DNA from 3 places in the Vreelandella indica genome. Region 3 is predicted to be linked to each of the others. Evidence: predicted binding sites of a transcription regulator. Region 3 holds the regulator's gene; each other region holds the start of a gene.
The links. Region 3 encodes FliA, which starts transcription of late flagellar genes. Its sites were predicted from a motif close to CTAAAGTTNNNNNNNNNNCNGCCGATA; they were not measured.
Positions count from the first base shown of each region.

Region 1: the regulator FliA is predicted to act here: its motif matches at 2,974-3,000, upstream of V8L71_RS05245 (flagellin N-terminal helical domain-containing protein).
Region 2: the regulator FliA is predicted to act here: its motif matches at 4,937-4,963, upstream of V8L71_RS14125 (DUF4019 domain-containing protein).

Region 1 covers NZ_JBANSO010000005.1:163,633-170,975, forward strand. The annotation lists gene V8L71_RS05230 (hypothetical protein) at 70-264, opposite strand; gene V8L71_RS05235 (hypothetical protein) at 254-619, opposite strand; gene V8L71_RS05240 (hypothetical protein) at 1,004-1,261, opposite strand; gene V8L71_RS05245 (flagellin N-terminal helical domain-containing protein) at 1,335-2,900, opposite strand; gene V8L71_RS05250 (helicase C-terminal domain-containing protein) at 3,131-5,152, opposite strand; gene V8L71_RS05255 (hypothetical protein) at 5,329-5,922, opposite strand; gene V8L71_RS05260 (hypothetical protein) at 5,955-6,692, opposite strand; gene V8L71_RS05265 (hypothetical protein) at 6,968-7,343, opposite strand, start outside.
Region 2 covers NZ_JBANSO010000020.1:1,896-9,238, reverse strand. The annotation lists gene V8L71_RS14150 (glutaminase) at 1-498, shown strand, start outside; gene V8L71_RS14145 (DUF1206 domain-containing protein) at 614-1,432, shown strand; gene V8L71_RS14140 (YqaA family protein) at 1,443-2,045, shown strand; gene V8L71_RS14135 (slipin family protein) at 2,098-2,886, opposite strand; gene V8L71_RS14130 (NfeD family protein) at 2,944-4,302, opposite strand; gene V8L71_RS14125 (DUF4019 domain-containing protein) at 4,483-4,890, opposite strand; gene V8L71_RS14120 (class I SAM-dependent DNA methyltransferase) at 5,092-5,835, shown strand; gene V8L71_RS14115 (helix-turn-helix domain-containing protein) at 5,931-6,734, shown strand; gene V8L71_RS14110 (carboxymuconolactone decarboxylase family protein) at 6,786-7,241, shown strand.
Region 3 covers NZ_JBANSO010000004.1:136,927-144,269, reverse strand. The annotation lists gene flhF (flagellar biosynthesis GTPase FlhF) at 1-1,578, shown strand, start outside; gene V8L71_RS04215 (hypothetical protein) at 1,575-2,147, shown strand; gene V8L71_RS04210 (flagellar protein FlhE) at 2,173-2,586, shown strand; gene V8L71_RS04205 (RNA polymerase sigma factor FliA) at 2,613-3,314, shown strand; gene V8L71_RS04200 (motility protein A) at 3,356-4,177, shown strand; gene V8L71_RS04195 (OmpA/MotB family protein) at 4,183-4,854, shown strand; gene V8L71_RS04190 (sensor domain-containing diguanylate cyclase) at 4,877-6,898, shown strand; gene V8L71_RS04185 (hypothetical protein) at 6,931-7,343, opposite strand, start outside.

The sequences.
Region 1 (7,343 bases), on a different contig from region 3:
CGTAACTGCTCGACACACGGAAATATTGGCTGAACCGCACAAGCTTTGCAAGCTAACAAAAAGTGGCAGCTAGCGAGATAGTAACCCCTGGGTATGCTCCCGCTGCTGCTTATTGGCACCATCCAAAATATCCAGCAGCTTTTCGTAATCCCCCGGCATTTGCTCATCCATGCTGGTGGTTTCAAAACGCCTGAGCGTTTGCTGGGTGTCGTCAATCAACGCCTGTAGTTCGTCTATAACGCGCTGGTGCTCATTAGTGGTCATATAACCCTTGGGTTTGTAATGCCTGTACTCGCTGGTAAAGCACTCTAGCGCTATCAACGGCCACGCTTTCGTGTTGGTTTAGGGTGAGCAGTACATCATGTCGCGGATCGTTCATCGCTGCTTCCAGCTCGGTATGGTAGCGTTTCAGCAAATGTTCCAAATTCATACGAATCATCGCAAGTTCTAGCTGAAACTCCGCTTGTAACTTAGTGTAGCGTTCTATGGGTACAGCGGTTGGGCTGCTTTCCAGCACGGTACAGATCGTCAGCTCAATCTGTTTTTCAACAACGTTAAGCTGAGGGACAAGTTCGGTAACAACTTCCAGAGCAGGGATGGTGGCGTTGTGCGGCTTCACGGTGCTCCTAAATAGCGCTGGGTCATGGGCTTGAATACTAAGGCTACCACCACCGCTTACAGGGCTAAGGGTTAATTAACCCTATTGAGTAACTGTATATTGCCATCTGTATGGCCTCATGATTTTGCCCACGATGAGTGCTTGAAAGGCCGCAATAGAAACTGGCTAACACATAATAGGTAAAATAAGTTCAGGCCACACTTCTAGTAGTGTGCTGCGTCAAATAACGGCTTCTAGCCCCTTACGCTGCTACACCGCATCATTACCGCTTGGTATAGGTCGGTCTCATAAAAGAAATGCTCCCGAATCGGAAGCATGTTGTTGTGGGTGGAGCCGAAGCCCAACCTTACTGCATTTACTACTACATTCGAACACGGCGTAAGATTAATAGGATGCATACAGATGGCTAACACAGACCCCGCATACCACTCGACCAATGTCAGCACACTTTTTTCTAGCCTGCTCTTCATTTAGACAAGCAAATTTATTTTCTGAGCTATCTTTTTTATTCATTTTTTGACAGATAGATTTATTTTGGGGCATGCACTTTCTTTCTGGCTGATCTTGAGTTAATTCAGCTTGAAAAAGGTGATACTCTTCCGAATCTCCATGCTTTTTAAGAGTATAAACAGTTTTGCTCACTTAAATGCTCCCATTATAAAAACGGGGCCTTTCGGCCCCGTTATATCTATCAATTAGCTTTAGAGCTAACCAATTAACCCAGCAGAGAAAGAACGTTCTGCGGAATCTGGTTGGCCTGGGCTAGTACAGAAGTACCCGCCTGCTGCAGAATCTGTGCACGCGTCATGCTGGCTACTTCAGTTGCGTAGTCGGCATCTTCAATACGTGAACGAGCAGAAGACAGGTTAGTTTCGTTGGTCTGCAGGTTAGTGATGGCAGACTCGAAACGGTTCTGAATGGCACCAAGGTCAGAGCGCAGAGTGTCCACCATACTTAGAGCTGAATCAAGTTTGTCCATCGGATTACGCGATGCTTCTACTGCATCGGTCTGGGAGATGAGCCCTTGGCTAGCCTGCCCTGCATCTTTGATGTAAACGACATCGCCTGCGGCAATGTCATCTCCAGCAACACCATCAAGGTTGTAGGCCGCATCAGCAGTGACTTGGCCACCGGTATCAACACTATAGGCATTGCCGTCAACTTCTATAGAAGCACCGTCGTAGGTAGCGCCTGCGCTCTCCAGATCAGTTTGACGAGCATCTTCATTGGTGCCATAGGTAGTGAAATTGGTGCCGGCGCCGAAAGTGCTACCAGTAACAAGGGTACTGGCATCAAGGTTCAGAGAGCCTGAGTCTACAGTCAAGGTACCGCCTGTACCACCAGTGGCGCCTGACAAGGTCACTGTCACCTCCTGACCCTCGATGGTCGCCGAGTAAGTACCATTACCGTCGGTTGCTGTCGCAGCTGTATCGCGGGTCCAGGAAACGCCACCTACTGTAGCACTATCGCCCTGAGCGGAAGTAGTAAGCGCAACACCGAAAGCATCTGCGACATCGGCGGTAACGCCTGCATCAGTTGCAGCTACGTTAGCACCTTGATCGGTAATTGCCCCAGTTGTTTGACTTACATATAGCTGGGCGTCAGCGGCGTCAGTGACTTTTCCACTTAGAAGATCAACTTTAACAGCAGTAGCCGGGGCTGCACCATTATTATCAGCGACATTTACAGTGTAATCTGAATTACCCGAAGCGCCGAAGTCGCTCATCAATGTTTGCAGATCGGCGGCTTTATCACCGCTAACGGTGAAGTTGTTTAGGCCAAGTGATGTAGCATCGATTTTTTGTAAATCAATACTAATTGTTTCGTTGTCGTTGGCCCCTACCTGAATTTTTAGAGCTCCATCTTGTTGTAGGACTTTAGTCCCGTTGAAATCAGTCTGCTCAGAAATACGGTTAATCTCATTAAGACGCTGATCAATTTCATTTTGAATGGAGGTCAAGTCATTCTGAGAGTTGGTGCCATTTTGCGCCTGTACAGATAGCTCACGCACACGCTGTAAGTTATCGTTAACTTGATTCAAGGCACCTTCAGCCGTCTGGGCAACCGAGATACCATCGTTAGCGTTACGCTGTGCAGTCGACAGACCGGTGATCTGTGAAGACATGCGGTTGGCGATGGCCTGACCGGCCGCATCATCCTTGGCACTGTTGATACGCAGGCCAGAGGACAGCCTTTCCATGCTTGTGGTTAAGTCGTTTTGGGACTTGCTCAGGTTTTGCTGGCCGATCATTGATGTGATGTTGGTATTGATCACTGACATGGTGTGATTCTCCTTGCTTTGGACACTGGCCCTGAGGCCTGCTTTCGGCCACTGTTTGTGCCGTTATATTGATTAACGGCACCGCGAGGAGAATCTTTAGCTTTACCACCAAAAAATAATGTAAAAATTAGTAAAGATGAAGTGGCTGCTGACTATTTTGAGCATACCTGCGTGTGTTGCAGGCAGTATATTGTGACGAGTGCGCTCCGAAATTAGCCGTTTACAGAAGCTTATAAAAGTGCGGCGAGTGCTTGAGCGGTGGTTGGAGCAGCAGCAGCTTCTTGCCCACTAGGTTCCTCAGCTAGTTGGTAAGCTGAATAAAAACGTGCGGGTATGGCACCTAGTAACACCTGTTGTGTGTACACCCCTTGGCAGGCAGGCGCACCGGAAGGGCGGGGGATGCGCGGTTCCAATAAGGTTATCAAAACATCATCATCTGGATGACGAATCGCCCGCCCCAGCCCTTGACGCAGCTTATGTAGCGTACGCACGGTGCTTTTACGCATAAGCGTGCCCTTAGCAATATGGGTGGCTTCCGAGTGACTGACATTGCGGTTTATTAACATCTGCTCGACAAGGTGCTGTTCCACTTGGCTGACCATCGGGCGGGGATTACGCAATACCACCACATGCTGCCAGTACGCTTGGTTCCCTTCACGGTTTGGCGATAACCCCTCCCACCCGGCGGGGGTGAGCAAAATCGAATCGTTTTCTAGGCGGGCAACCAGCTCGTTTAACCCTGTACCTGCATAGTGGGCAACCAGCCTGTGTGAATGAGCAGCCGGCCCTGCAGCCACTAGCGCGGCGACATCTGCATAACTAGCGCATAGCACCAAGGTGCGCCCTGGCTGGTCAGTTAGATAAGGAAGCACCTGCTGGCAATACTGTGGGGCAAGCTGGTAACGGTCATCCGCTTGTTGCAACAGCGGATGTGGCAACCAACGCGGTAAACGAAACCGTAAGGTGCCAAACTGCTGGGCCTGAAAGCTACGCTGTAGTCCGCTGCGTGGATGAGTGACCGGCAGCTGTAAGCGGCTACGCATATAGCGAAAATGCGGTATTTCGCCTGGCGCATGGTTCAAGTCTGACAGCGTCGCGGAGGTCATCAACGTGACCCGATTATTAGCACCGGCTTTTAAACTAGAAGCGGCGCTAGGGGCGTGGGCAACCACCCCTGGCAATCCACGCACCGGGGAATAATCCAACACTAAGTAGCGGCTAGCTTCGCGTAAGCGAAGGGCAATGCTCTCCACGCTCTGGCGTAAATGCTGCCACTCCTGCCATAGTGCTGGCGTATGGCTTGGCTCGCGCAAGCGCAGTTTTAATAACGCTTTCACAGCGCTTTGCAGAGCCTCGCCTTGGTAAGGCGTTAAACTGTGGGCGCGTCCCGCCCGCCCACGGTCGGTCATGTTATCCAGCAAGGTTTGCCACTGTTTAGCCACGCGATGCTGCTTTAGCTGATTAAGTAGATAAGTGGTGGATTGCAGCGATACGCGGTCACTTAGCAGTTCTTCAGCGATTTCCGGGTAGTGCTCCGCTTCATCCAGTAATAATACATAGGGCGCTTCTGCATGAGTGATTTTCCCTTGGGTAACCAGGTCTACCGCTAACAGTGCGTGATTAATAATGAGCACATCGCTTTGTTGGGCGGCCTGCTGTTGTGCCTCTAGATTTTCCGATAAGGGGTCGTTGGGCCGCAGGGCAATATCGGCTAACTGCCAGCCATCAGGTAACAGCGCAGCATCCAGATCAAGCAGGCAGCCATCGCTTTTCAGCCCCCAACGCGCTAAACGGCGGTGCGTGTCGGGTAATCGAGTGCTTTCCGCTGCGGCATCTAAACTCGGCACACCCAAAAGTAGCGCTAACCGTTCGGGATTCAGGTAATTATCCCGGCCCATGCGCAGCGCAAAACTAAGTTGCGGCAACTGGGCATGTGTTAAGTAGTCACGCACGATCGCGAGGTTATCTGGCTGGAGCAGCTGCCGCTGCAATGCCCTGGAATGGGTAGAGATCAATGCTCGGCGCGCTGCCTGCTTACCGCCCATTAGCTTGCCTTTGGCAACCCAATCGGCCAGGGCTAACTGGTAAGCGAGTGACTTCCCGATCCCGGTATCACCCTCTACAAAGTGCAGCTTTCCTTTCTGAGCTAGGCCATCCAAAAGGGCTTCGGCATACGCAATTTGCACCGGGTTACGCTGAAAGCCTGGGCGTTTAGGCAGTATGTCGCTGAGGTAATGGAGTACCGGGTGCATAGGGGCATTATCTAGGTAGGAGAGCGAATGCCCCAGCAAAACTGGGGCACTGTTTCCGCAAAGGGAATTCCCGCAAAGGCGAGAGGTTCAAACGTTCCATCGAAGTCTGCAATTCATTGCAAACACTTCCGCTGAGGCGGAACGGCGTAATGATAGCAATAATTGTGAGCGACAACCTAACAGGGGCAAAGCATGCCCATGCCGTAAGTACGTAGGCGAGACACCCCTTGAAACCATGCGGTGGCCGCCAGTGGCGTGTCAATGACGGTTGCTTCAGCGCAAACCCTTACCACCGGGTGTTGCACCGATATTTTATGCTGCTGAGGCCAACGCCCCAGTGGATAAAAGCTAACGCTACCAACATTTATTGCCCACCCTTGGCGCTGCATACGCTCAATAATAAGACTAGCCCACCGTTCACGCGGTGCCGGTATATGCTGGCTACGGGGCAGCCTTTCGCCGCTGGACGATAACCGCGTGGCGACGGTAGGCACCCAGTGCCACTCCAGCTGCAGCGTGGTTCCTTCGTTAAGCGTCAGTACACGCTTTTCTGCATGGGGGAAATCACGCGCTGAGCGCACGCTAAACAAGTGTTGCTCTTGGGTTAACCACTGGGCACGAAAAATAAACGGTCGCTCGCGCTGGGGGGAGTGGGTATCACCTGAAAAGAGGTGCCACGCAGTGCAGTGGTAATCATCGAGTGTGACTGGGTGCCCTGACGTGTTCCCAGGGTGGCATAGCGCGCTGGCTTCGTAGTAATGCACCTGCATAGCGTGGGATTTATCCCCTCTCGTCTTTCGGGTTAAAACAGGTTGCCCTGTTCAGGCTCAACTTGCGCGCCTTCATTCGATGGCTTGGATGCCACCGGCGGTTGTGTTGATGACTGAGCTGATAAAAACGTAGCTGGTGAAGACTGGATCTTTGTTTGGCAGTAAGGCAACAACTTGTCCAAGTGTGGCATTACCCATCCCAATACGGCAGGTAGTCTTAAGCGGTCGTAGGGATCTGTTGGAATCGCCTGCAAAAGCGCGGCGGGGTCTGGCACGTTCTCCAACCACTGGGCAAACGCTTTGTCATCACGCTGCCCTTTGGCTGCATCAAGAATCGGTTTCCAGAAAGCAAAGCGGCCTGCTTGGCTGTCCAACCCCTGATCACGCATCACTTGGGCTGTGGTGATTATCGCGTGTAAGTCCAATACGCTGGCACCGTTCTCACTGTTACACCAGAGTTCATGCAGCGATGTGGTGGGCATCAGTTGGCGCATTAGGCCATCCACTTTACGCCCCCAGTTTTCGATGTAAACAAAGCCGTCTTCAATCGGGTCAAGCGTCCCCTGTATTAATAGACTTATCAAGCGCACAAAAGGCTTTTCAATGCTTAAGCGTCCTTGCTGGCCCCACTCGCCATCTCGGTATTTTTCAAACAATTTGGGCGGCAGGGTCAGGTATAGCTCTGCTTCTGGCGTAATAATGCCGCCCGACCCCACCAGCATGCCCAACTTGCCGTAAATAGGGGTTTGGGTCTTCCCTGTAACATTCATGCGTTCTAAGCCGAGTATGTCCTGGCTGGGTATGCGCGGGGTGTAGCAGGTTAAACAGACGTATTCTGCCTCACCACACTTACCATAGTGGTATTCAACGGCTTTAAAAGGTGCTTCGACCTCTGCCCATCTTCGATCACAACATGCGCAGTTGAGAGTGGTAGGCGTCAGCGTTGCTGCAAAGCTCCCACGCCTTAACGCGCTCGTAGCTTGGTAAAGAAGTTGGTAGCCCATGTGCTGAGGCCGCACTGGGGCAGGTGCAGCGCCGTATACTGTCATTGCATTACCTCACGCAGAATGCGCGGTGGCCGATAAACCGGCTCATCGCTGCCCGCTGGCGTCAGGCGTAGGCAGTCTGTCAGGGGTGTATAAGGCATACCGGTATGCATTTCGGGTACACGCCAGCTACGTTGCCGCCACCGTTCTTCATGATCTGGAACGGTGCTCATAATACTGACCGCCCCCTGCCCACGTGCATAAGCAATGCCGATATGTGGTATCTCACTCAACAGGTCAGTACAGGCGCTTGGATCACCCTCTGCATAAAATATTAAGTACGGGCATAGCCGCCCTTTGTGGAGGGTGAGTTTCGGTGCCCAATCACCACCATCAAAGCGCAGCGGTGCCCGCACGTTGCGCGCCGCTAATAAA
Region 2 (7,343 bases), on a different contig from region 3:
GCCGATGACGACAGCATTTGCTTTGACCATGCGGTAGCTGCATCAGAGATGGCGCACCGCGACCGCAATGCTTCATTGGCGCACTTTATGAAAGCGTTTGGTCATCTTCGCCACGATGTCGATAAGGTCCTGGGCACCTACTTTCATCAGTGTGCTATTGCGATGAGCTGTGAGCAGCTCGCTCATGCCGGCCTGTTCCTGGCTTCGGATGGCGTCAATAAACCCAGCGATATTCGGGTCGTCGCCCCTCAGCGGGCACGGCGTATCAATTCACTGATGATGATGTGTGGGCACTACGACGCCTCAGGGGAATTCGCTTTTCGGGTGGGCCTGCCCGGCAAAAGTGGCGTGGGCGGCGGCATACTGGCCATCGCCCCAGGCCACGGCGCCATTGCCGTTTGGTCACCGGGGTTAGACCCCTACGGCAACAGCTTGCTAGGCACCCAGGCGCTTGAAATGTTTGTACAGCACACCGGCTGGTCGGTGTTTGGACATTAAAGTACGCACCTTCGCCCGCGTCTCCTACGCTAGACAATAGTAAGTCACTCCCACAGTATAGGCAGGCGGCCAAATATGGACATATCGCAACGCCATCATTCGTCAGGAGGACACCATGGCTAATAGTATGAAAAACCCCGATCACCGTGATGCGATTACACTTTTCGCCCGCATGGGCTACGCCTCCCGCGGCATCGTTTATGTGTTAGTGGGTGGTCTTGCCGCGCTGGCAGCCTTTGGGCAAGGTGGCCAAACAGAAGGCAGCCGCGGTGCATTAGAAAGAGTCCTCACCGCTCCCTTTGGAAAAATACTATTAGGTGTCATCGCAGTGGGTTTGGTTGGCTACGCCATGTGGCGCACCATTCAAGCAGTCAAAGACGCCGACCATCACGGCAACGGCGCTAAAGGCTTAGCTATTCGGGCGGGTTTATTAGCGAGTGCGATTACCCATACGCTATTGGCCTTTTTTGCCGCCACGCTCATCTTCCAATTTACGGGCTCCTCCGGGGGGTCAGGCGGTGGCTCACAGGGCGTGGCAGGCTGGTTGATGCAGCAGCCTTTTGGCCGTTGGCTGGTAGGGGCCGTTGGCTTGGTCATGATTGGTGTCGGCATCTCCCATGCCTTCAAGGGTTATAAGGCCAAATTTGACAAGCACTTCGCTATGCCACCACAAACCCGAAAGTGGGCTTATCCCATCTGCCGTTTTGGCTTAGTCATTCGCGGGATTGTATTTGTTATCGTGGGTAGTTTCTTTCTGATTGCCGCTTATCAGTTTAATCCCGACCAGGCAGGCGGTACGGCTGAAGTATTTAGTACACTGCGCAGCCAAGCATACGGTCAATGGTTACTGGCCGTTGTCGCTATAGGACTCTTCGCGTTTGGCTTATACAGCCTATTAGCGGCTATCTATCGCCGCATTAATCCAGAGATGTAGCGACTCCCTAATGGCCAACACAACAAAGCGAACCAAGCAGTGGTTTGAGCGTATTAATGGCTCGAAGAACATGCTGTGGTTACTCGGCACCCTCTCCTTTTTGGAAACGATTATTCTGCCCATTCCGCTTGAGCTGGTGCTGATCCCGCTGATGGCAGCCAATAAACAACGTATCTGGCTTTTAGCGACGGTCACTACCGCAGGTTGCTTAATTGCTTCGCTGGTCGGCTATGGCGTTGGCATGCTGCTTTTTCAGTCGATAGGTACTTGGTTTATTGAGTTTATGGGCATGGAACAGAGCTATCAGTCGTTCCAAACCTTCTTCGATCAGTATGGTTTTGCCGCGATTTTAGCCATTGGCATTCTGCCCATTCCCTTTCAGGTAGCTATGATTACCGCAGGCCTTTCCGGCTACCCGGTTCTTCTCTTCGCGCTAGCGGCGTTAATTGCCCGCGGCCTGCGTTACTTCGGCCTCGCCTGGCTCGTCCACCGCTTTGGCAGCCGAGTACTGATGTTATGGAAACAACAAGCCCTAGTAACCAGCTTGGTGGCGGGTGTAGTGGTGCTGGTGGTGGCGCTGGGAATGCAGGCTTTGGCGGGGCTGATTGCTTAACCGGCGGTTGAAATATCCAGCCCCACCTTAGCAATGCGCGTTTGGCATTGGCTTAAGCATCATCCTGCGTCTTACCAGACGTTGCTGCCGTATGCTTGGCTTTCATATCTTTGAAGGCCTCCATGATGTCCATGGGTAGCGGGAACACAATCGTCGAGGCGTTTTTGTTGCTCATGTCACTCATGGTTTGCAGGTAGCGAAGCTGTAGCGCGGCGGAATTCTCCTGCATCACGTTGGCGGCTTCCACCAGCTTTTTGGACGCCTGAAGCTCCCCTTCGGCGTGTATCACCTTGGCGCGACGCTCGCGCTCCGCTTCGGCTTGACGTGCAATGGCGCGGATCATGCTCTCATCCAGATCCACATGCTTGATTTCAACATTGGCCACTTTGATGCCCCAGGCTTCGGTTTGGGTATCAATGATTTCCTGGATATCGTCGTTGAGTTTATCCCGCTCGGAAAGCATCTCATCCAGGTCATGCTTGCCCAGCACGGAACGCAGCGTGGTCTGGGCCAACTGGCTGGTCGCCTGGGTGAAATTCTCAACTTGGATGATCGCCTTTTCAGGGTCGACAACGCGGAAGTAAAGCACCGCGTTGACCTTAACGGTGACGTTATCCCGGGAAATGACATCCTGCTCAGGTACGTCCATGGTAATCACACGTAAATCCACCACCTCCATCTTCTGAATGGCAGGAATCACAATGACCAACCCTGGCCCTTTGACCTTCTGAAACCGGCCAAGAAAGAACACCACGCCACGCTTATATTCCGGCAGTATGCGTATGGAGGCGGCAATCAGCATCAACACCAGCACTACTGGAACCAAATAAGAAATAATCATGGGTCACCTCATCGAGTTGCTGGACTATCACATGAATAACGCACGACAACTGAGGGCCTAGTGGGGGGTGACGTATACCGTCAACCCTTCGAGGCGTGTCACTGTAAGCTGATCGCCCTGCTTAACCGGAACATTACTCACCGCGTTCCAGCGCTCGCCGTGCAATTGCACGTGGCCGTGGGTATCAAAATCCTCCAGGGCAATGGCATCTGCGCCAATCAGCTGCTCCGCGCCGGAATGTACCGGGCGGTGATGAAGCGTTGCAAAGCGCATCAGCGTCCATAGCATCAAGCCTCCTGACACCAGCGCCACACCCACGATAAGCGGCAATGAAATAGCCAGATACTCGGCATCCATCAGCATGACCGAGCCGAGCACAAAGGCAACGATGCCTCCTGCCCCCAGCACCCCGAAGCTGGGCAGTAGCGTCTCACCTACCATTAGCGCCAATCCCACCACCATCAACGCTAGCCCGGCGTAGTTAATCGGCAGCACCTGGAACGCAAACAGTGCCAACAGCAGGCAAATGATTCCGATGGTGCCTGGAAATAGGCTACCGGGACTGGCAAGCTCATATATCAGCCCGTAAAAACCCAGAATCATTAAAAAATAGGCGATATTGGGGTTGGTAATCAGCGAAAGTAGTTGGGTACGCCAATCCGGGTCGAAGCGCTCAATGGCGAGATCGGCGGTGGCTAAGGTGTATTCACCCCGCTCCATGACCACTGTCATGCCATCTATCTGCCCTAGCAGGTCATCATTATCACGCGCTACCACATCTATGACGTTTTGCTCTAATGCCTGGTTGGCGGTGAGATTCACTGCATCGCGCACTGCGTCTTCCGCCCAGTCGGCGTTGCGGCCGTGGCGCTCAGCCAAACTGCGGATGAAGCTCACCGCGTCTTCCATGACCTTGCGCTCCATGGCGCTGCCCTCACGGGCCGGCGCATCAGACGCATCTTGATCTTCTTCAGCATCGCTATCAGGCATACCGCCGCCGCCCATTTGCACCGGTGTCGCAGAGCCCAAATGGGTAGAAGGCGCCATGGCCGCTACGTGGCTGCCGTAAAGCAGATAGGTACCTGCACTGGCTGCGCGCGCGCCACTGGGGGAAACATACATCACCACCGGCAGGTCTGAATTGAGCATTTCCCGAATCATATCGCGGGTGGTATCAACCAATCCGCCAGGGGTATCCAGCTCAACAATCACCACTTCGCTGCCCTGCTCTCGGGCTTTACGAAGACCACGCTCAAAATAATCCTTGGTCGCAGGGCCGATAGCGCCTTCAATATTGAGGATTAAAGCGCTGGGCGAGGTTTGTGCCCTGGCCTGCCACGTGAGCGACAGCGCCGCCATCAGCAATCCCGCCACCAACAGCCACAGCCAGTGCGATTTGTGAGAAAGGGAGTGCATATCCGCTCCAGCAGCTATCAATATGCTCAAGGGTATCTACTCAACGTAGCACCCGCAGTGAGCTTCGTCATGAACAACATGATAGCGGGCGGTTAAGCGTAATAACGCTTAACCGCAGGAGGTTATGCTAAGCAACAGCGATGGCTGGAAGGACGTTCGAGGAGGTTGGCTGGGAGTTGGTTAGTTGACGTAATAGCCGCTTACCTTCCAATCACCCTCTTCTAGGTGAGGCGTGATAGTTTCGGTAATCTGAGGCTTATTTTCAAAACGGGTTTGGAACGTAAACACCGCATAATCACCAACAGGCGCGCCGGGCATGGACGTTTCACGGATAACACGTATCCGCCGCCTGGACTCAACCGCCCCAAAATCACGCCGGGCAGCGTTGATGGTACGGGCCAGCATATTGGAAGAGAGCGGCACCTGCAGCAACGTTGAGGATGCCTCCCACGCTTGTTCATACTCACCGCTATCGATGGCTTCAAGCCACGCCAGCGCTGCCGCTTCAGCCGCATCGGTATGTGAATACGCGTTCGTGGTTAGCACGAGAAGCACGGTAGCAATGATAAAAGTCACTGTTTTGGACATAGCAAACTCTTGTGGCAGCCAGGGTTAATCGTGCGTCTTAAGTCATTATCGGAAGCTGGGGGGATTTCTTTAACGCTAATCCCGCCTAGCGGCGACTAATGATAGAAAGGGATTCACCTGTCGTGGTCCGCGCTTCTCAAACCCCACCTGCTCGTTTACTATGCGCCACCCAACCTATCCAGCTCTCACCTTTAGGCGACCATGTCCGTCAACGCACTCTATACCGACCTTTCCGGCTACTACGATTTGATGTGCGTAGATATCGACTACCAAGCACAAAGCAACGCCATTCGACGGCTGCATCAGCTTTTCGGTAACGACGGCACCGCCCATCTGGATTTAGCCTGCGGCACCGGCCCCCACGTGCGCCATTTTATTGATTTTGGTTACGCCAGCGGCGGGCTGGATATCAATCAGCCGATGCTGGATATCGCCGCCTCGCGCTGCCCAGAAGCCCAATTCACCTTGCAAGATATGAGCACGTTCGACGTAAGCGAACCTCTCGATTTAATCACCTGCTTTTTATACTCGATCCATTATAACGATGGTATTGAGAAGCTAACCGCCTGCATCGCCAGCGCCCACCGCGCTTTAAAAGCGGGCGGTGTGTTCTACTTTAATGGGGTGGATAAACAGCGCATCAATAACGATCTATTCGTTAAGCACACCGCGAAACAGGGCGAGGATTCGTTCACCTTCCGCTCAGGGTGGCACTACAGCGGGCACGGTGAAAGGCAGTCGTTAAGGCTCAGCATTGAAAAAACCAGCGCCGGCAACACCCAAGTATGGAACGATGAACACCCCATGGTGGCGGTGAGCTTTATAGAACTAACCGCCCTACTAACGCCTTATTTTGAGGTGCATGTGTTTGAGCATAACTACGAGACCATCACCCCGTGGGATACTGTTTCGGGCAATGCGATTTTTGTGTGCGTGAAGAAATAGCGCCCACACAAGCTTATGGCGGGAAAAGTTCCTAAATGCTGCTTGGTTGAATCACCAGGCGTCTATAGTGAAGAGACCTATCACGGGCTGACGCCATGACCGACCTTATTTTGCCAAGCAACGCACACTTTCTAAATTTTCGGCATCGACCGCCTGACAAGCGCTTGGCCCCCTGGGTACAGTGCCTCTGGTCAATGGGTGGACCTGGGCAACTTAAGACCTCCCGAACCGAGAAGCTCTACCCAGATGCCGGTGCCAGCCTAAGCATCAAGCTCACCATCCCGCGCCCCATCATCACGCTCTGCTTAAACAGGCGCACGCTGGTCGAAACCTTCGACACGTCCACCCCAAGCCTAGGCATTCGCTTCAAGGCTGCCGGCGCCCACGGCCTGCTGGGCCTGCCACTCGAAGCTTTCACGGATGGCTTTCACCATCTAGAAGATGAACTTGAGCCACTAGGGCTGCAGGAACTGATGCCGATAGTAGAACGCCTTTACCAGCTCGACGAAAAGCAGGGTTTGCGACTTCTGGAAACATGGTTATTGCATCGACTGAGACGCATGCCGATTCTCAACAGCCGGATCGTCATGGTCATTCAGGCCATCAGAGAATTACAGCTTCCACCCCAACAGCTAGGCGCCACTATCGGTTTTACTAGGCGTACTCTGGAACGCAAATTAAAACGTGAAGTGGGCGTTACCCCTGGCCAATTAGTAGCTTATGCCCGTCTTAACCTTGCCCGCCATGAGTTGTTTGAGAGCAATCGTTCCCTAGCGGAAATAGCGTTGCAATGCGGCTACTATGATCAGGCTCACTTCACGCACGCTTTCCAAGCACTCGCCTATGAAACGCCCGCCGCCTACCGCAAACGCAAATTGTCGCAAATCTACAAGGCGTGACGAGCTTACGGTTTTAAGCTGAGGCCTCCACTAACCATCTAGGTCATCCTCATGTCTCAGCGTATCTCTCAGCAAGCCGTTTACCGCCTATGCCCTCGCTTGGCTGAACACTTGGTTCCCCTGGGCGCGGTCGCATCCGGCAGTACAGTCACCCCGACCATCACTCATTTGGTTAAATTGCGTGTTTCGCAAATCAATCACTGTGGCTTTTGTCAGCACATGCACTCGCAAGAGGCCAGAGATGATGGCGAACATCAGGTTCGCCTGGATGTGCTTCCCGCCTGGCGTGAAGTTGCCTGTTTCAGTGAGCAGGAACGCGCCGCTCTGGCATGGGCAGAAGCCCTTACGCTGCTAAGCCAACACCCAATCAGCGACGAAACCTACCAGAATGCCTTAGCCGCCTTTGGAGAGCAGGATTTACTGGAATTGACCACGGTGATTCTGGCCATCAACAGTTGGAATCGGGTCGCAGTCAGCATGCAGTTTATGCCTGCTATCAAACTATAAATCTCCAACTACAGGGTTGAGAAAGGCGGTTTCCTTCCAGGCTACCGCCTTTTATTCAGACCTCTTTGAGACCAAATGCACCATCAATATCTGATACTGATG
Region 3 (7,343 bases):
ACCCGCCCGGTGGCGCTGGTGACGACGGACAGTTTCCGGATCGGAGCCCATGAGCAGCTACGCATCTATGCGCGTTTGCTGGACACGCCCATGTACGCACTGGATGCCGAGCAACCGATTGATGATTTGCTGGGCCGCTTGCAGGGCAAACAGTGGGTGATTATCGATACCGTCGGCATGAGCCAGCGTGACCAGCGGGTGATTGAGCAGATTGCCCACCTGCAAGGGGGGCGCTCGCGCGTGCGTCTGGTGCTGTTGCTCAATGCCGCCAGCCAGCCGGAAACCCTCGAAGAGGTCGTGCTGCGTTATCGCCAGGCTGCCCGTGCTGCGGGGGCAGAGCTAGACGACTGTATTATTACTAAACAGGATGAAGCAGGGCGCCTAGCGCCGGTGCTCGACATTGTCATGCGCCACGGGATGCGCGTGCTGTTTGGTTCAAATGGTCAGCAGGTGCCTGAAGATATGGCCATTGCTTCCCCTGAAGCACTCGTGGATCAAGCGCTAAGCACGGCAACACCGCAGCGCGAGCAGACACAAAATGCTGATGCCCCAATGGGAATGCCGCGCTGGTCGCGGGATGTGCTCGGGCAAGGGCGCCGCTTGTCGTCGCTACTGGCGCGGCTGCGCCAACGCGTGACGGGATTTACGGAATTAGAAGCGATCTGGGATTTAGCGTCACTCCCAAGCCGACTGCAGGAAGAGCGTTTGGACGCATTGCTCGTCCACTATCCCGCCGTGAATACGACGTTGGGTATGGCGTGGTCAGCTCGGCGGAATGAGCGCGGCTGCGACTGGGCAATGCCCGATATTGGCCTGGACACAGAGGGCGCTTGGCTGGCGCTACCCTGGTTACAGCATCGCCATGCTGCTGGGTGGCAGCCGCGCTTAGCCGCGCTGACGGAATCAAGCGGCGTCGCGGTGCATTTATTGCCGCGCTTACCCGAGCCCGATGCGTTGGCGTGGCTGGAAGCCGAGCATTTGACCTGGGTCAGCCAAGTATCCCCTAGTCATCGGGTACGCTTTCACCACGAGCGCCAGTCCATTCGACAGCTGTTTAATGACAGCGTGCTGACGCACCAAGTGGGCGTTCGTTTTCGTGGTCAATCCGTGCAGCTGTGGACCGCCTACGCCGAAGTAGAGGATGCGACGGGTTATGCCCTGCTTGCTTGGTACGGTGAAGTGCGTGATCCGGAAAGCGCCAAAGTGGTAGCGCGCCGCTACTGGCTTACCCCTGCTCGGCTGGGAGCCGAGGTGCTCTCGCTACTGTTAACACAACTTCAAAGCGATGGCTTAGCGGCATTAACACGCCGCGCTTGGCAGCAGTTAAAAGAGGCCGACAGCGGCGATGTTAATGCCGAAGTGCGCCTACTCATGGCCAGCGGCGTGGCATCCGTCGCCGGGCATCTTGATGTTGCCGATGATGAAGAGGCGCAGACGCTGCGCGGCGACCTGCTCAATTTATTAGGCACGAGCCGTCGGCGTCGCGATACTGGCATGCTTGATGCGCTGGTTTACGCGTTTATGGCCCGCGATGCGATTCGCCAAATGGGCAGTGTGAGCCGAGAGGGTGTGACGTGAGCGATCAAGATCAAGCCTCAGGGCTGCGTAAGTGGGCAAACCTGCAGCGCCAGCAGCAGGCTGAAGGGGCGGCGGTTGATGTCGCGGCGGCCGAGCATGTGCCAGAACCAGAACAGAGCCCATCGTTATTAACGCCTACGGCTGCAGCAGCAGAAGCGCCTGAGGCGACAGCGCCACCCAGACCCAAAATTCCGCTTATAGTGGTTGGGCTGCCCGGTAGCGGTGCCTCTCAGGTAAACAAAGTCAAAGCACGTCTGGGGCAGTGGTCCACGTTAGGTCGAAGCTGGGCCGGTGACCCTGAAGACTGGGATGTGCGTGTCGTGGCGGCAGACACGGCTGACCTTGCTCAGTTACATGCTCAATACAGCCGTTGGGCACTATGGATCAATAGCGATGCCGATGCCTTTGCTGCCATGTACAGCACCTTGCGCCAACTACAGGAACGCGGTGGGCCGCGTCGTTTGCTAGCGCTTCATGAACCGCATTTGCCGCGCCAAGGATTGCTCGACAACTTGCGTGGTGCCGCCGAATACTACTTAAATATGGAACTACTGGTACTTGCACGATGAGCATACTCCGCCAAGGTGACCAAGCATGCTAAGCTGGCCGGTAAGAGGGGCACTGCCGCTGATTGCGCTACTGCTGACAGGACTAACGACGAGTGCCCAGGCCGCTACCGGCAGTTGGAGCACCCAACTCCCTGGGCTGATGGTGGCGATGAGTGATCGGGCAAGCGCTAGTCAAAACGCTTCTCCGCCCGCCGCGGCGAATCTTCGAACAAAGCAGCTTGAGCGTATTCAGTGGCAGTTCAGCCATCCTCCCGGTGCGCTGTTAAACGCTTGGTTGTGCCATCCTGAGCAGTGCGTTGCGTTAACCGGCATGCGCGGGTCCACGACCGCATTGGCAGGGCGAATGGCAGGTGCGCCATTGCATTTTCGTTTCGCCTTACGCCCAGGCCAACGGCCGGTTCGAGTGCAGGGGCTGCAAATGATTGTGAACTATCAGTGAAGGCTGTATAGCCGCGAGGCGAAAGGATGTACACAGCACAAGGTAGGATCAAACAGAGTGAGCTGTTGACGCAATATATGCCACTGGTACGACGTCAGGCCTTGACGCTTCAGGTCCGCTTACCAGCCAGCATTGAGCTCGATGACCTTATTCAAGCAGGGATGGTAGGGCTGCTGGAAGCGCTCGGTCGCTTTGATGCTACCCAAGGTGCGACCTTTGCGACGTTTGCCAGCCAACGAATTCGCGGTGCGATGATGGATGAATTACGCACCCGCGATTGGCTGCCCCGCAGTGTACGTCGTTCAGCGCGAGCAGTAGACAATGCCGTTCGCCAGTTAGAACAACAGCTGGGGCGAGCACCGGAAGAGAACGAAATTGCCCACCATCTTGAAATGCCGTTGAGTGAATATCAGCAGCTCCTCAATGACACCAACAGTGGCCAACTGCTGCCGTTTGAAGAGTTGGTGGCCGATGGCGGCGAGCCGGTCAGTAATGAACTGAACAACTCACCGTTCGAGCAGCTGCTTGATGGCCAGCAGCGGCAAACGCTGATTGATGCGATTGACGCACTGCCAGAGCGTGAAAAATTGCTCATGGCACTGTATTACCAGGAAGAACTCAACCTCAAGGAAGTAGGGGCTGTGTTGGGCGTAACGGAATCGCGCGTTTCTCAATTACACAGCCAGGCCGTCAGCCGTTTACGTGCGCGTTTACACGACTCGGCATAACACCTCTTTTTTACTCACTTGTGACCGGCAAGGAGCCGTGGATGAATCCTTCGACGCTGATAGGCATATTTGCCAGCATATTGCTGCTGGTCAGTGTACTGTTTTTGACCGCAGAGTCCCCTTCCAGCTTTATCAATTTGCCGGGTCTGGCCATTGTGGTGACCGGTACGTTGGCGGCTACCTTTATCAGCTATCCGCTGAGAGAAGTCCTCCGTGTGGTGCGGTTGGTGGGGCTAGTATTCCGGCGCGAAAACACCTATATGCGTGACGATATCCGGGAACTGGTCGATATGTCACGGCTATGGTTTAAAGGCGACGTGCGGGCGGTTGAGCGCGAGCTAGAGCATACCCGCAATCCGTTTTTACGCACTGGCATTCAACTGGTGATCGCCAACACCAAAGAGGATGAAATTTTTGACATGCTGCGCTGGCGTATTGCCCGCCTGAAAGCGCGTGAACATGCCGAAGCACAAATATTTCGCACCATGGCTACCTATGCGCCTGCGTTTGGCATGATCGGCACACTGGTGGGACTGGTGAACATGTTGGAAGTCATGGATGCTGGCGACCTGCAGGTCATTGGCCCACGCATGGCGGTGGCACTGCTGACCACCTTCTACGGTATTTTACTCGCTAACTTGGTGTTTAAGCCGATTGCAGTGAAATTAGAGCGCCGGACCGAAGAACGCTTAATTACCATGAACATGGTGTTGGAAGGCATCTCACTGATCACTAAACGCCGTCTGCCCTCGTTCATTGAAGAGACCCTTAACTCGTTTGTGGCTAATTACCACGATGAAATTCGTGATAACAGCGTCAAACCAAGACCAGACTCCTCGGTTAGTTCGGCGGCGAAGGGATAGCAATCATGTTAGACCGTGATACCCGTCACGCCCTGGAAATACCGGTCTCGCCTGGGGAGGGCGAAGAGGGGTGGCTAACCAGCTATCTTGATGTGCTGACGCTGCTCATCACACTCTTTGTACTCCTGCTTTCACTCACGCCGCCCGGGGGTGGTGAAGCGGCGGATACGGCTTTCATGCGCTCAGCTAGCGCTGTATCATCGTTGCCGCTAGCGTCACTTGCCACGGGTATACAGCCCAGCCACCAAGGGTTGCAGCCGCAGTTTTCCGGGCTCAATATTCCTGGTGTGAGCGTGTCGCAAGGGCGTGAAGGGGTCACACTGCGGATTGATAACAGCCTATTGTTTGCCAGTGGCCAAGCAGTGTTAACACCCCAGGGGCGTGGCGTGGTGGAAAGCCTTATCGATGTATTAGCCAGTTTTGACGGCCAGATTTCGGTGGAAGGCCATACCGATAGCGTACCCATTTCGACAGCGCGCTTTCCCTCTAATTGGGAGCTTTCATCCGCGCGAGCTATTGCCGTCGTGCGTCATTTAGAGCGCCAAGGGTTCAATATTTCTCATATGCGGGCCGTCGGCTATGCTGATACCCAACCCATGGAACCAAACGCAACCGCGGATGGCCGAGCTGCCAACCGGCGCGTAGAGCTGTTGTTGAGGCAACCGCTCGAAGGGTGAATAGATTGTCGAGGCCACTTGTGTGTCCAAGAAACAGTACCACCCACTATTGCAGTCGTTTGGTGTCCTGCTGGTATTAGATGCCGATAGCCGATGCATCCAAGCCGCTAGCACTAATTTAACCCGCTTGATCGGTGTTGAGCGCCCTGAAAATGGGCCGCTCAGCCTTGCCTGTGTGCTCGGCAAGCGCCTGAGTCAGCGCGTGCGCCGCGAGCTTCGGGGGCACCAGCGGCTCCCAAGCCCCCTCACGTTTATGCGTTCTAAGCACAGCAATGTACGTTTTCAGCTGCATGCGTACCGAGTGGATGAGCAGGTCATTGTTGAGATCGAGCCACTCAAAGCCCTGGGTAAGCGCCGTCTACTGGGTACGGTGAATGAGCGGCTGATGCACTTGGCTGAAGCGACCCATCAGGAGGAGCTGCTTGATTACCTGGTGAAGGCGATCCAGCAACTGACAGGCCATGACCGCGTTACCGTGTGTCATTTCGATAGTGATTGGCATGGTTTGATGGTCGCGGAAGCCCCGGGCAAAGCGTTGCCCTCGCTGCTAGGTCAACGCTTTCCTGCGAGTGACTTTCCCGCCGCCTTGCGGCAGAGCTACGAAAAATATCCCGTGCGGCTAATTGAAGATGTTAAGGCACCCCCCGAAACGCTGGCGCCCCCCTGCCCAACGGCCAACCTAAGCGGCAGCTTTTTACGCGCCCCGGCCCCAGAAAGACAGCGCTATTTAAAGCGCATGGAAGTGCGCGGCTCGCTCAGCCTGGCGATGCAGGGCGACACGGGCCTGTGGGGGTTAGTGTTTTGCCATTCAGCCACCCCGCATTCGGTGGAGCCGCCCGTGCGTGATGCTGTGCGCACCTTGGTGCAAATGGCGACGCAACGCATGCTGTTACTGCGGGCGCGTCAAGAAGCACGCTACCTGCAGCGCGTTCAGGACAGTCTGGTGCTGAGTGCCGGAGCACGCAGCGAGCCGAAAAATCCCCAGCAGCTACTTCATGAACAGGCGGCTACCTGGATGAAGCTGTTTCGTGCCCATGGTGTGGTGCTCTGGTTGAATGGCGGTGCTTATCAAGCGGGCGTCACGCCTGCCCCTGAAGCTATCAGCCAGTTTGTACTGCGTCTAGAAAGAGCCCACGTACATAGCGGGCCGTGGCACACACGTGAGCTTGCCAAAGAGCCATTAACTTGTTCATTAGCGATGCCAGAACAGTGCGGTGCCTTAGCCGTACCGTTGCTAATGAACTCGACCCAGCGTGCGTGGTTGCTCTTTTTTCGTCCTGAGCAGGTAGAAACGTTGTATTGGGCGATGCAACCCGCCACTGACCAACAACCGGCGGCGATAGCGATCCCCTCGGTGGCTTGGTATGAAGAAGTGGTGGGCAAGAGCGAAGCGTGGCAATGGGTAGAGCGGTTAGCAGCGGTAGATTTGGGGGAAGACCTGACGCTGGCCATTTCAGCCTATGAAATTAGCTCTCTGAATATGCACTTAGAGCGTGAGCGCAAAGCCCTGGCGGAGGCCAATCAACGGCTTGAGCAATTAGCCCATTTTGATCCCTTAACCAACGTATGGAACCGCTACCGCATTGAAGAGGCGATCAATGCCGAGCTGGTGGCCGCCAAACGCTATGCGGCCGCCTTTTCTCTGTTGCTGTTTGATGTAGATAATTTCAAGCAGATCAATGACACCCACGGACATAGCGTGGGTGACGATGTATTAGTGGCCTTGGCACGCTTGGTAGAAAGCTCATTGCGTGGCTGCGACCACTTGGGGCGCTGGGGCGGTGAAGAGTTTATTGTGCTAGCGACTCACTCAGACATTAATGCCGCCCTTGGCTTGGCCGAGCGGCTGCGCATGCTGGTGGCTGAGCTGCGTATTGAGGGGCTTGATCAAACGGTGACGGTGAGTATTGGTGTGGCCGTTTGGCAGGCAGGCGACAGCTGCAAAACCATTATCTCGCGGGCAGACGATGCCATGTACCGCGCTAAACATGGCGGGCGTAACCGCGTTGAAATGGCGCTTGACCACCTATCACCTATTCATTAAGACACTGTTTTCTCATGAAGGCGCTGTTTTCATCACTCCTGAACTTCGGCGCCTTCACATTCAGCCAGCATCCGGGGAATCGCCGCGTCGGCCCCTTGCAGGCTAAAGGTCATATACCAAGGCTCGCGCTCTTCCTGGTCAAAGCCCAGGAACAACTGTTCGCCTGCACGCATATCAGCCATCAGCGCTGGCATGTCACTCAGGTAAAAGTGGGCATAAAAACCGTCATCGCCGCGCTCGGTGATGAATTCCGCCATGGTATCAATCACGGGCTGTTCATCAATGCGAAGCCGGGCGGGTACTAAGTTCACCGCACGGCTTTCACCTTGCTGATGCTCAAGCGTGACGCGCATCTCCAGCCAGGGTAAATCACAAACGCCTGCGGTGGTGTTCAGGCTTAGGGTGGCATCAGAATAGCTATGAGTTTCTACCGCCCGGTAGTGTC